Regions from separate parts of the Paenibacillus allorhizosphaerae genome, predicted to be linked through region 3. Evidence: predicted binding sites of a transcription regulator. Region 3 holds the regulator's gene; each other region holds the start of a gene.

Region 1 (4,231 bases), on a different contig from region 3:
ACGTTTTGCCGCGAGGAGAAAGCGGTCGCCGAATTTAGCGAGATCAACGCAAGGCTCAGAAGTTACGGGACAAAGGCACAAATCTATACCGGACTGATGGGCCCGGTCATGAACGTCATCAATAACTTCGGCTTCGCGGTTATTGCTTGCGGCGGCGGCTGGATGGCGCTCATGAGCATGACATCTGTCGGAGTCGTCGTCAGCTTTCTGAATTATTCCAAGCAGTTCGGCCGCCCGATCAACGAGCTGGCAAACCAGTTCAATATGATCCAGACGGCGATCGCCGGCGCCGAGCGCGTATTCGAGGTGATGGACACCGCGTCGGAGTACGAAGACGAAGCGGGCGCCAAGAAGCTGACGCATGTGAAAGGCGAAGTGCGTTTTGACCATGTCGCTTTCGGCTATAAAGCGGATATTCCGATCATTAAAGATCTTTCCTTTACGGCAAAGCCGGGGGACACGATCGCGTTGGTCGGTCCGACAGGCGCAGGGAAGACGACGATCGTCAATTTGCTGACCCGGTTCTACGATATTGACCGGGGAACGATCACGATCGACGGCGAGAACATTCGTCATATGGAAAAGGACAGCTTGCGAACGAAGCTCGGCATCGTGCTGCAGGACGCTTATGTCTTCTCCGATACGATACGTGAAAATATTCGTTACGGCCGGCTGGATGCAACCGATCAGGAAGTGGAAGCCGCGGCGAAGCTGGCCAATGCGGACGGGTTCATCCGGAAGCTGTCTCATGGCTACGATACGGTACTCACGGCCGAGGGCGGCAATCTAAGCCATGGACAACGGCAACTGCTCACGATTGCAAGAGCGATATTGGCCGATCCGGCCATCCTGATATTGGACGAAGCGACGAGCAGCATCGACACGCGGACCGAGATGCATATCCAAGAAGCGATGAATACGCTGATGAAAGGACGCACCAGCTTCGTGATCGCTCACCGTCTGAGCACGATCCGGGAAGCCGACATGATCCTGGTCATCAACGGCGGAGAAATTATCGAGCGGGGCACGCACCTGGAACTGCTGGAGAAGCGCGGATTTTACTACGAATTGTATACAAGCCAGTTCAAGCGTGTAGGTTAACCGCGCCCCCGAGTCAAAAATGGAATCGAATATTGGAATACGCCGCTGTTTCGAGATCCGATCAACGACGTGACGGCCGATCCGACACTGATCTGGAACAGGAAGGAGCAGCACACGAGCAGCAATGAGTGGGATTGGGAGTACCGGTCGGTGCTCCCGCTCAGCTCTGCGCGACCGGCAAGCTCGGCTGCGACGGAATCGGCCGCTATCGAATCCGTCTTTTGCCCGGTGAATGATACGAATAAATTTGCAAAGATGGTAAAAACTACGAGGGTACATCCAGAAAAAGAGATTAAATCGATGGAGAACAATGATATCGAATTGCAGGTAACGGCAAAAAATGAGCTCTATGACAACCGGAACATCGTCGAGGATGGCAAAGACGTGATCAACGACTCGGAAGAGGACGCGATTGCCGCGATCAAAGGCCATATCGAAAAGCAGGATCAGGAAGGGCTTTAAATAAGCGTTAGCCGGCGAAACGAACGCCAATCCATAGATCCCTTTCGCGGACAGAGGATTCTCGGTAACGACCTTCCGAAGCGGTCGGTCGAGGGGGTCTTTGGAATATTTCATAAAATAACTTTTTATAAATGAAAGCGATACCATGTAAAAAATTTGCTTTGACTTTTTTTTGGAAAGGTTTAGAATAAATGAGTCAGAATAGAACGCCTAACTACAGATATTATTCTTGTCTTTAATGTGAATATAATCACAACAACGAAGAGGAGTATAGTATTGGGTTGTAGGTACTAACATTGTTACACGCAAAGGAGGCTTTTTTCATGTCCGAAACATCAACGCAACAACCGGCAAGCGTAGAAGCCGCGGCAAAAAACGTACGCGGTGAATTGGACGTGCTCGATCAGCTGCTCAAGCCCGAGGTTCAAAAATCTCTTACCGAACTGGTAGAGCAACTGCCTAAGCTCGCTGAAATGGTGACCCTGATGACGAAAGCGTACGACTTGGCGCAAACGGTTGCGAACGACCGTGTGCTCATCGACGATCTGAAAGGCGGACTCGAAGAATTCGTGAAGCCGATCGGCGAGAAAGCCAAAGGCATCGCGGCAGCAGCGGTGGAAGCAAGCGACCGCGCTCAGAGCGAATCGACGACCATCGGTTTGTTCGGTATTCTCAAAATGCTCAAAGATCCTCAGGTCCAAAGCACGTTGCGTTTTACGCAAGCTTTTTTGGCAGTCATGGCGGAGCGTCAAAATCAGCGCTAATCCGTAAGCAGAACTAGAATGGAGGATAAGTATGGCTAAGCAAATTTTAATATTAGGCGGCGGCTACGGCGGTTTGTTGACTGCTTTGACGACACGCAAACATATATCGGCGGATGAAGCCGCCATTACCGTAGTCAACCGCACTCCGTATCACCAAATCGTAACGGAACTGCACCGTCTTTCCGTCGGCGGTTTGAACGAAGGCAACGTGGCGCTCCCTCTGGACAAGCTGCTGCGCGGCAAATCGGTCGATTTGAGAATCGGTACCGTTCAATCGATCGATCTCGCGAAAAAGAGCGTGGAGCTGGAAGGCGGCGCACTGCTCGGCTACGATACGCTGGTTATCGCGATGGGCAGCGAAACGGCGTTCTTCGGAATCCCGGGTCTGGAAGAGCACAGCTTCACGCTGAAATCGGTTGAAGACGCGAACAAAATCCGCGCGCACGTGGAAGCGCGCATCGAAACTTACGGCAAATCGAAAGACAAAGCGGACGCCACTTTTGTTATCGGCGGCGGCGGTCTTTCGGGCATCGAGCTGATCGGCGAGCTTGTCGACACGCTGCCAGCCGTGTGCCTGGAAAAAGGCGTCGACTTCCAAGACGTTTCCCTGTACTGCGTAGAAGCGGCGCCTTCGATTTTGGCCGGGTTCTCCGCAGACCTGGTGGAGCGTGCCAAATCGAGTCTGGAACAGCGCGGCGTAAAGATCCTGACCGGCGTAGCCGTAACGGAAGTGCAAGGCAAGAATGTCATCCTGAAAGACGGAACGACGATCGAAGCGAACACGCTCGTATGGACGGGCGGCGTTACGGGCAACACGGTCGTAGCGAACTCGGGCATCGAAGCCGTTCGCGGACGGGCAACGGTCAACGAATTCCTGCAATCCACTTCTCATCCTGACGTATTCCTGGCCGGAGACAGCGCGGTCGTTATGTCGCCGGAAGGCCGTCCTTACCCGCCAAGCGCGCAAATCGCATGGCAAATGGGCGAATCGATCGGCTTCAACTTGTACGCGTCGTCCAAAGGGCTGCCGATGAAGCCGTTCAAACCGGTATTCTCCGGTACGCTCGCCAGCCTGGGCCGCAAAGACGCGATCGGTACGATCGGCGGCAGCCAGCTGAAACTGAAAGGTACGCCGGCTTCGCTCATGAAGGAAGCAAGCAACGTGCGGTATCTCACTCATATTAACGGGCTGTTCTCATTGGTGCATTAATATAAACGGCGAGTCCCCTTCGGGGCGGGAGGAATATCGCATTCCGCCGCACGGAGGGGATTTTTCCTATCCTGATTACGGATAGGAGCGGGCTGGAAAGGAGCTTGTGCGAACGTATGATTACAATTAAAACGCCGCAGGAAATCGGATATATGCAAGAGGCCGGCAAAATTCTCTCTTCCTGCCACAGGGAATTGGAACGCTTGATCAAGCCGGGGGTCACGCCGATGGAAATCGATCGGTTTGTGGAAACGTACTTGGCCAAGTCCGGCGCAACGCCGGAGCAAAAAGGATACAACGGTTACCCGTTCGCGACCTGTGCTTCGGTGAACGACGTTATCTGCCACGGGTTCCCGAATCACACGCCGCTCAAAGACGGGGATATCGTAACGATCGATATGGTCGTCAATTTGAACGGCTGGCTGGCGGATTCCGCTTGGTCGTACGCCGTAGGAAACGTCTCCGAGCAGGCAAGCCATTTGCTGCGCGTGACGAAGGAATCGCTGTTCAGAGGGATTGAGCAGGCGATCGACGGCAACCGGATCGGCGATATCTCCCATGCCATTCAGACGTATGCCGAAAGCGAAGGCTTGTCGGTGGTGCGCGATTTCGTAGGCCACGGCATCGGGCAGAAGATGCACGAGGAGCCGCAGGTTCCCCATTACGGACCGGCGGGGAAGGGGCCGAGGCTCAA
Region 2 (4,231 bases), on a different contig from region 3:
ATAGGTAACGACTCGGTTCACGTCCTCTTTATCCAGCTTTTCCGCGAAGGCATATACGATCGTCACTTTTTCTTTGATCAATTTTTTGTCTTTGTCCATCCAAGCGCCTGTTCCCTCGACGGCCGTAGCGCCGCCGAACCAGTCTGAAAATTGCGCAAGCGCCTGATCAACGAACTTTTCATGCGCTTCTTTACTGATGGGTATATCTCCTTTGATCGTGGAAGGAACATAAATTTTTACGACATGGTCCAGATGATATTGCCCGTTCAATGCACTACTAGAGACGCTGTCCGCATTGGCCGATGATTCGGATGCACTGAATGATTGCTGTACGGGTACGATCAATAAGGCCAATAAAAATGCAAATGATAGTCCAATGGTCCAAAATCTTTTCTTCACTAAGCCGATCTCCTTTGCTTGTTCGATATTCCAATACCAACTGGGCGGTATGGTATGGAAATATTATACAGGCGGCTGTTGTTGTGGTTCAATGGGAATTCCGTATTAAAAAAAGGGGAATTTTGTAATGTGAAAAATCTATCAGTCCAAATGGCCAGAGTCTGCCAGCCTACCAGGCTGAGGCCGGAGTCCGATTTAGCGGAATGGGGGATATGATCGTAGTCATAATGTGAGTGGAATCACAACTCGAAGGAAAGTCTCCGGTTAAAATGAGATATGTACGAAATTAAAACGGAGGTATTAATATGATGTATACAAATAGGAGTTATTCCGCGGCAAACCAGAGCAATGCATTGCCATCCCTTTACGAACAAATTGGAGGAGCGGATACGATCGATCGGCTCGTTCACGCTTTTTACCCGAAAGTGTATGGGCACCCGGCCCTTCAACCGTTATTTCCAGACGGCGTTGAAGAAATTCGGGCCAAACAATATTTGTTTCTGACCCAGTTTACCGGTGGGCCGACGTTATATACGGATAAATACGGATTCGGAAACATGCGGGAAGTGCATGCTCATTTCCGGATCACACCCGAACGCGCTGAGGCATGGTTGTCCTGCATGCGCGAAGCAATGAACGAGATCGGATTGAACGAATATCCCGGACAAATGCTTTTTCAGATGCTGACGAACGCCGCCCATCGGTTTGTGAATACGTTCCATGGCGGGGAGGAGCATGCTGATAATTAACAAATCGATTTGGAATATCGCTAAACCAAGGAAGCATCCCCAGGTGGGTTGCTTCTCTTTTTTTACCCTTATCGAATGAATTCAAGATCATCTATCCCTGTACCTTTATGCAAATCTAAATGTCAGAAGCTTGATTTTAATGTCCGGATGCGCTAAGCCCAGTGACACATATCACTGTCAACAGTTAATTAATATGGTGTTATTAATATATGAACGAAGAGAAAAGGAGTCTATCACAGAGAGGGGAAGATCAGATATGCTGTCCGGGGTGATTTTGGCAGGAGGCAAAAACAGTAGAATGAACGGGCAAAACAAAGCGTTTCTTGTTCTGGATCACATGACCTTTATTGATCGGCAAATTCGTGAAATGAATAAAATTTGCAGTGAAATCGTCATCGTAGCGATGGATCCAGCACCGTATCTGCGTACGTTAGACCGAGGAATCCGGATTATTACCGACTATTTTCCAGAAAAAGGTCCGCTTGGAGGAATGTTTTCGGGACTAACTCTGTCGTTTCATTCAAACGTATGGGTGGTCGGATGCGATATGCCCTTTATCTCGGCCGAGGCAGCCGAGCTCATGTTATCGTGTAAGAAGGATGCCATTGATGCGGTCATTCCTTGGATCGGCAATCAAGTATATCCGCTCCATGGCATATACGACAAAAGCTGTGCCAAGCCGATTCGAGAACTCCTTAAGAATGATGAGGTCTCGTTCTCGGCAATGCTTAAAAAATTGCTATGGTGTGAACTGCCAGAAGCGTTATTTAAAGAGAAAGAGATCGATCCCCGTTTTGTTACCGCAATTAACACGCCGGAAGATTATGAACAAGCGGTTTCCTTTTACGAATCGCTTCAAATGAATTATCGGTTGGGTCTGTAGTGTGAGGCATGTCGCAGCGAGAAGATTGTGAAAAACGCAACATAGAACTTACTCATCGGATAGCGGCGGACTGGCAAAGATAAACCTGATATAAGGAGTGTATGTGTATGACGGAACGGCTTTCTTATTCATTCGGTTCGGGCGCCACGCACGTTACGGCTGATCCCGCTTGCGCTTTCGCTCGTTTGCGCAATGAACATAATCACTTGTATGACGTTATAGATTGCCTGGAAACAATGGCCAGCCAGCTCAAAAATGTAGCGGAGCGTAATGTGCGTCGTGAGCGGCTGAAGGAACTGAGGGACACAACGCTAGCTTTACTGGCGGAGTTGGACGAACATTCAGACTGGGAAGATACGCAGCTGTTCCCGTTCTTGACGGAATATTCTCAGTTACCGATCCGGCCGGTCGTGACGACTTCGCTATGGATGCTGGAAAAGGAACAAGAGCTGGCTGCGATGTATTTCCATCTCTTCCTGGAGGAGACCGAGCAAATCTTCAGGAATCCGGATCCGTCCGGCATCGGGCGCTGTACCGAGCAACTGCTGCAGGCATGCCGTTTGGTTAAAAGCCATTTGCAAATGGAAGAAGAAACGATTTATCCCTTAATGGCCGAGCTGCCGGAGTAAGCTGAAAGTTGGAAGACAAAAAACCTACTATCCGCAGATAACCTCCGCATAGTAGGTTTTTTGTCTGGTCCCGGATGGCGACGCGGGCTTCCGAAACGTCGGCGTAATTGCCTATTCAGGAAGATATCAGGATTTCGGATAAATAAGGCAGCTGTTCTTGCAGGCAGATCAACTCCCGATTCGTGTATGCCTCTGAAGTGCGTCTTGCTATGAACAGCAGACCGGTTACCTCGTTTAAAGGCATAACCGCGGCTGTTTTAAGTTTTTCGGCCGTCAGCAGCGGGCATTCGTACATCACCCTGCCACTGTGATCCGTTTGTTCGTTCCATAACACGGGTTTGCCCGTTCTAAGGGATAAGCCGTCGGGTCCGGCCCCTGGCTTCACAGCCATTCTCTTGTAGCGTTCGCTCCGGTTGCCGTAAGCATATAGCCACCGAAATCGCTGCTCGTTCGGCAATGCCAACGATAACGCGGCGAAATGGCTTGAAGTTTTATGACACAGGCGCTCCAGCTCGTTTGTTATTTTTTGCGTGATCAGGGGCATCTCTTGGGCCACCTCCGTTCCACCGTGAAGCGAGATCACCATTCGTGCTCACATCAATTATTGTAGTTCTTTTTGGATCGTTTGTAAGTCAGGGAATTCCCTTAAAAGTACATCAGGAAAACTTCCCTCATTTTTGCCGATTTCCCGATAGAAGTGCCAATCTATATGGGGATTTCCTGTGCTGAACCTCACAACAAAATAAGGACTTTTCTCTTGAAAGATCAGTGGAACTCCCGATAAAAAAAAGATTCGAACAGCGCTATGATTAGATTAACAAGAAATTGAAAGGGGTTCGTGTGCAATGCCCGAAATCCAGCGAAGAGGAATTGACCAGGTGTTATCAGTTGAAAGCCTTGATAAACTGAAAAGCATTATGTATACAAAAAGGGTAGAAAAGGGAGCCTATCTTTTCTGGGAAGGGGATGCCGCCGACAAATTATACTTTGTTATCAGCGGTCGCGTAAGGACTACGAAAACCTCGGACAGTGGGAGAAGCTTTACGATGTATCTTCATCAACAAGGTGACTTGTTCGGGCAGTTGGATCCATTTCAGGATTCGGTTCACAGTTTCAGCGCGGAAGTGACGGAGAGCGGCAGCATCGGAATCATCCAGCGTAAGGATGCAGAAGTGCTGTTATGGCAGCACGGGGATTTGGCTATCGAGTTTATGAAGTGGATGGGCCTGATGCATCGTTTGACGCAGACCAAGTTCCGGGACTTGCTCATGTTCGGGAAACCTGGCGCGATATGTTCCCTTCTCATCCGGCTCAGCAATACCTATGGCGTAACGACCGAGCACGGTATTTACATTGATTTGAAAATAAACAACAGTGAAATGGCGGATATGATCGGGGCTACCAGAGAAAGCGTCAACCGGATGCTGAGCGACTTGAAGAAGGAAGAAGTGATTGAATACCAGGACGGACACGTCGTTATAAAAAAACTTGAATTTCTTCGAAATATATGTCAATGCGAACATTGTCCAAAGGAAATTTGCAGAATGTAATCGGACTTTCGGCTCCGCCAT
Region 3 (4,231 bases):
CCCCGTAACCGCGCAGCAGCGACATCGCGGCGTGCCCGTGCGTATTGACGAAGCCCGGTAAAAATAATTTCCCTTTGCCGTCTACCTTCTCCGTATATTGCTCCAGCGGCTGCGGCAGCTGCTCACCAATATATGTAATCTTGTTGCCTTCAATCTCCATGTATCCATGAATCAAAGGCGAATCCTCATTCATCGTTATAAACGTACCGTTATAAATGATTGTTTTAGTCATTTTCGCTACACGTCCTTTACTTTCCGATTGCGACTCCATCCTCCAATGTACCCCTTTAAGCTCGTAAAATCAAGCATGTACTGTTATAAATTAGTATGGCTTCTTATAAGAAATTGTTCATGAACATCCTTTAAACGGGTGAAACTATGATTGCATTCCCATGATGTAGTATGTTATTTTTATTTTTGTGTGAAATCTTACAAATTTTCTACATAAATCTTACAAATTTCACTCGTTCCATTTGCTTTCAGTGTAGGGGTCTGTGCATGTGCAACACAAAAAAATACAGAGAAGAACAATTTTAGGAGGAAAAATCATGCTGTTTTCAAAAAAAGACGATACCGATTTTCTGCTTCTGTTGATCCATGCCTCGGAGAATACACTGGAAGCGGCGCAAATGTTTCGCACCGCCGTTATGGGGGACGAGCCGCCCGCGACGTACTATCCGAAGCTGAAGGAGCTCGAGAGCAAAGGCGACAATATTACGCATCAAATATTCAAAGGCTTGAACAAAGTGTTCATTACGCCGATCGACCGTGAAGACATTATGGAACTCGCTTCCAAGCTCGACGATGTGATCGATGGCATTGAAGCGACGATCGCCCGTTTCGATTATTTAAACATCACCGTCTCGGACAAGTATATGAAAGAATTTTCCGCAGTGATTGTGGCGAGCTGCCAGCACATCCTTGATTCCTTCAAGCTGTTGTCCAAAAAAAAATATTCGCAGCTTACGGAGCATACGGTACAAATTAACAGTTTAGAGAATGAGGCGGACCGTTTAATGCGCGAAGGCATTCGCGAAATATTTACGAATCCGAAAGACCCGTACCATGATTTTAAACTGAAAGAGCTGTATGAGCGGCTGGAGCAAACGACCGATGCTTGCGAAGACGTGGCGAATATTTTGGAGAGCGTTGTACTTCGATACTCCTGACGTTGTTCCTTCAAGTAAGCAAATTTTGGAACAACCAAGCTCACGTAGGAGGAATTTATGTTAACTATATTGATTATCATCGTTGCACTTGCGCTCTTGTTCGATTTTATTAACGGTTTTCACGATACGGCCAATGCGATCGCAACTTCGATATCGACAAGGGCGCTATCGCCGCGTTTCGCTGTAATGATGGCCGCCGTGCTGAACTTTGTCGGCGCGGTCTTTTCGTCGGAGGTAGCCAAAACGGTCGGCGGCAAAGTGGCGAATCCGGCTACGATCGAGAATGGGATGCACATCGTTATTGCAGCGCTGTTGTCCGCCATTATTTGGAACCTGGTTACATGGTATTTCGGCATCCCGTCTTCCTCCTCGCACACTTTGATCGGTTCGCTCGCCGGCAGCGTCATCGCCGGTGCAGGGGTTTCCTCCGTCAACTGGTCAGGCTTTAAGGAGATTGTTCTGATTCTGGTGTTCTCGCCTATCGTTGCTTTCGGTACCGGCTTTCTTGTGATGTGGATTATCAAAAAGCTGATCCTCGCTACGGGCAATCAGTCTCGCACGAAAATGAACCGCGTTTTCCGCTACCTGCAAGTCGTTTCCGCGGCGCTGCTCTCCTTCTCCCACGGCGGCAACGATGCTCAAAAGGCGATGGGAATTATCGTATTTGCGCTCGTAGCAATGGAATACCAAACCGATCTGGATGTGCCGCTGTGGGTCAAACTCGCGGCCGCTACGGCAATGGGACTTGGCACATCGATCGGGGGCTGGAGAATCATTAAGACGATGAGCAAGAAATTGTTGAAAATCGAACCGATCAACGGATTCGCTTCCGATCTGAACTCGTCCATCGTCATCCAAGTGTCCACGCATATGGGTATGCCTTTGTCGACAACGCATGTCATTACTTCATCGATCATCGGGACCGGTTCGGTTTTGCGGTTTTATGACGTCAAATGGGCGACGGTTACCCGGATGATCATGACTTGGATCATTACGATTCCCATTAGCATTGCGCTCGCTTATCTCATTTACAAAGTCATCTTCGTTTTCTCATCGTAATAACGAAAAAGACAAGCCTGCAGCGAATTGGCTCGCGATCAGGCTTGTCTTTTTTTTATCTAATCCAAGTAATATGCCAAACTTTGAAGCTCGGTCGTAAAATCGGCGTGATGCACCCGAATCTCGTTCGGCACTTTTATAATAATCGGCGCAAAATTCAATATCGCTTCGACTCCGGATTCCACGAATTGGTTCGCCACGGATTGCGCTTCCGCCGCAGGAACGGTAATGATGCCGATGCGCACGTTCAATTCTTTGATCGTCGGGCACAGCTCCTGCATCGGTTTGACCTTTAAATTGTTGATCGATTCCCCGACTTTGTTCGAAAGCGCATCGAACACGGCTACGATCTTCATATTGTCCTTTAAATAAGCGTTATAATTGCATAAAGCGCGGCCCAGATTGCCGGCCCCGACTAATGCGACGGGGATCACTTTATCCAGTTTTAAAATTTGCCTTATTTTTTCAATCAAATAATCGACGTCGTACCCGATCCCTTTTTTCCCGAACTCCCCGAAATAAGCCAAATCTTTACGAATTTGCGCAGGATTCAGGTCCAATTTTTGCCCCAAATCCTGCGAGGATACGGTTTGTACGTTTTTTTTATGCAATTCATTTAAAAACCGTAAATATACGGGCAGCCGGCGAACGACCGCTTCGGAAATTTTCATCGTTTTCGTCATGCTTCGTTCACATCCATCCACTGCTTTATTCTTGGCACCAACTGATTCGAGGGCATATGTTCGATTTTCGGACCCGGCAGCGAGTATAAAAAGTATTTGCCGTACGTTGTATCAATGACCCGGGTGTCGTAAATAATGACGATCCCTTTATCGGAAGCGGTGCGCACAAGACGGCCGAATCCTTGTTTAAAGCGAATCACCGCCTGCGGTACCGACAATTTCATAAAAGCGTTCTGGTTCAGCTTCTTGAGCTTTTCCGTCTTGGCCTCGACCAGCGGATGATTGGGCGGCTGAAAGGGCAAGCGTACGATCGCCAGACACGTTAGCGCATCACCGGGAATGTCGACACCCTCCCAAAAGCTACTTGTCCCGAGCAGTACGCAAGCCGGGCTGTTCTGAAACAGCCGCGTCAGCTTACTCCGGTTGCTGCTGTCCACACCCTGGCCGAGCACGTTGATGCCAAACGGAGCAAGCATATTTTTCAATGCGGTATGCGTGTTTTTCAGCATCCGATTTGAGGTGAACAGCACCAGCATGCGGCCTTTCGTTTCCAGCGCCACCTCAGCAAGCGATGGTATCAGTTTGTCCAGGAACTCTTTTTCGCCGCTGCTTCCGCCGCGAAGCGTAGGAAAGTCGCGCGGGATGGCGACTAGCGCCTGCTGACGGTAATTGAATGGCGACGGCAGGAGCACCGTCTTCAGCTTGCCGCCGTCGGCATCCTCCCGCCTCAGCCCTAATTGATCGCAGGTGTAATCGAACGATTTGCCTACGGACAACGTGGCGGAGGTCATCACTACGCTATCTTTGGCATCGAAGAAATGCTGCCGAAGCAACGCGCTCACATCAATCGGAACGCATGTAAGAAGCAAGGACCGGTTCTTGTTATAGCTGCCCGCTTCCAGCCAGTGTACATAATTGTCGTCAGGCATTGTGATGAAGAAATGCAATGCGTCGCGATGGCGCTGCAGCTGCTTCACGGTTCCACCCAAGTCGGTGACGAGGCTTTGAATGTTATATTCCTCTTGATGATCTTTCATCTCGCTGAGCATTTTATCGAGCCGCTTCAATGCCTCGTTGAATCCCGAATGCATGTTCTCTTCGATCAACGCCAGTTTATCCCAACCCGCAGGGAGCGAATCTTTCATTACGCGGTATACGTACGAACTGCCTTCGGTTTGCGACGGATCGCTGCGGGAGGCGACAAGCTGGTAAAACAGCTCCGTAATTTGATCCCATTCTTCTTTCAGCGAAATCAAATGATCGATGACTTGATCGATCACCGCGCACCATGCTTTCGGCCGTTCTTCCTCGAATATATGA

Evidence for each region. Region 3 encodes Rex, which represses fermentation and respiration genes when NADH is low (regulators of the CRP and FNR family bind a similar motif). Its sites were predicted from a motif close to TTGTGAAATATTTCACAA; they were not measured.
Region 1: a site for Rex is predicted at 1,802-1,819, ahead of ACFQI7_RS02870 (DUF1641 domain-containing protein). Genes of this name have one in related genera too.
Region 2: a site for Rex is predicted at 2,057-2,074, ahead of ACFQI7_RS14085 (hemerythrin domain-containing protein). Genes of this name have one in related genera too.

What each region holds. Positions count from the first base shown of each region.
Region 1 is NZ_JBHSRV010000001.1:676,528-680,758, reverse strand. Features, by position in the region: gene ACFQI7_RS02880 (ABC transporter ATP-binding protein) at 1-1,101, shown strand, start outside; gene ACFQI7_RS02875 (hypothetical protein) at 1,171-1,563, shown strand; gene ACFQI7_RS02870 (DUF1641 domain-containing protein) at 1,887-2,327, shown strand; gene ACFQI7_RS02865 (NAD(P)/FAD-dependent oxidoreductase) at 2,359-3,537, shown strand; gene map (type I methionyl aminopeptidase) at 3,654-4,231, shown strand, end outside.
Region 2 is NZ_JBHSRV010000003.1:172,347-176,577, reverse strand. Features, by position in the region: gene ACFQI7_RS14100 (DUF3574 domain-containing protein) at 1-399, opposite strand, end outside; gene ACFQI7_RS14095 (globin domain-containing protein) at 705-1,148, shown strand; gene mobA (molybdenum cofactor guanylyltransferase) at 1,288-2,031, shown strand; gene ACFQI7_RS14085 (hemerythrin domain-containing protein) at 2,139-2,660, shown strand; gene ACFQI7_RS14080 (GAF domain-containing protein) at 2,776-3,204, opposite strand; gene ACFQI7_RS14075 (Crp/Fnr family transcriptional regulator) at 3,506-4,210, shown strand.
Region 3 is NZ_JBHSRV010000002.1:731,804-736,034, reverse strand. Features, by position in the region: gene ACFQI7_RS12115 (amidohydrolase) at 1-232, opposite strand, end outside; gene ACFQI7_RS12110 (DUF47 domain-containing protein) at 549-1,169, shown strand; gene ACFQI7_RS12105 (inorganic phosphate transporter) at 1,227-2,228, shown strand; gene ACFQI7_RS12100 (redox-sensing transcriptional repressor Rex) at 2,288-2,911, opposite strand; gene dinG (ATP-dependent DNA helicase DinG) at 2,908-4,231, opposite strand, start outside.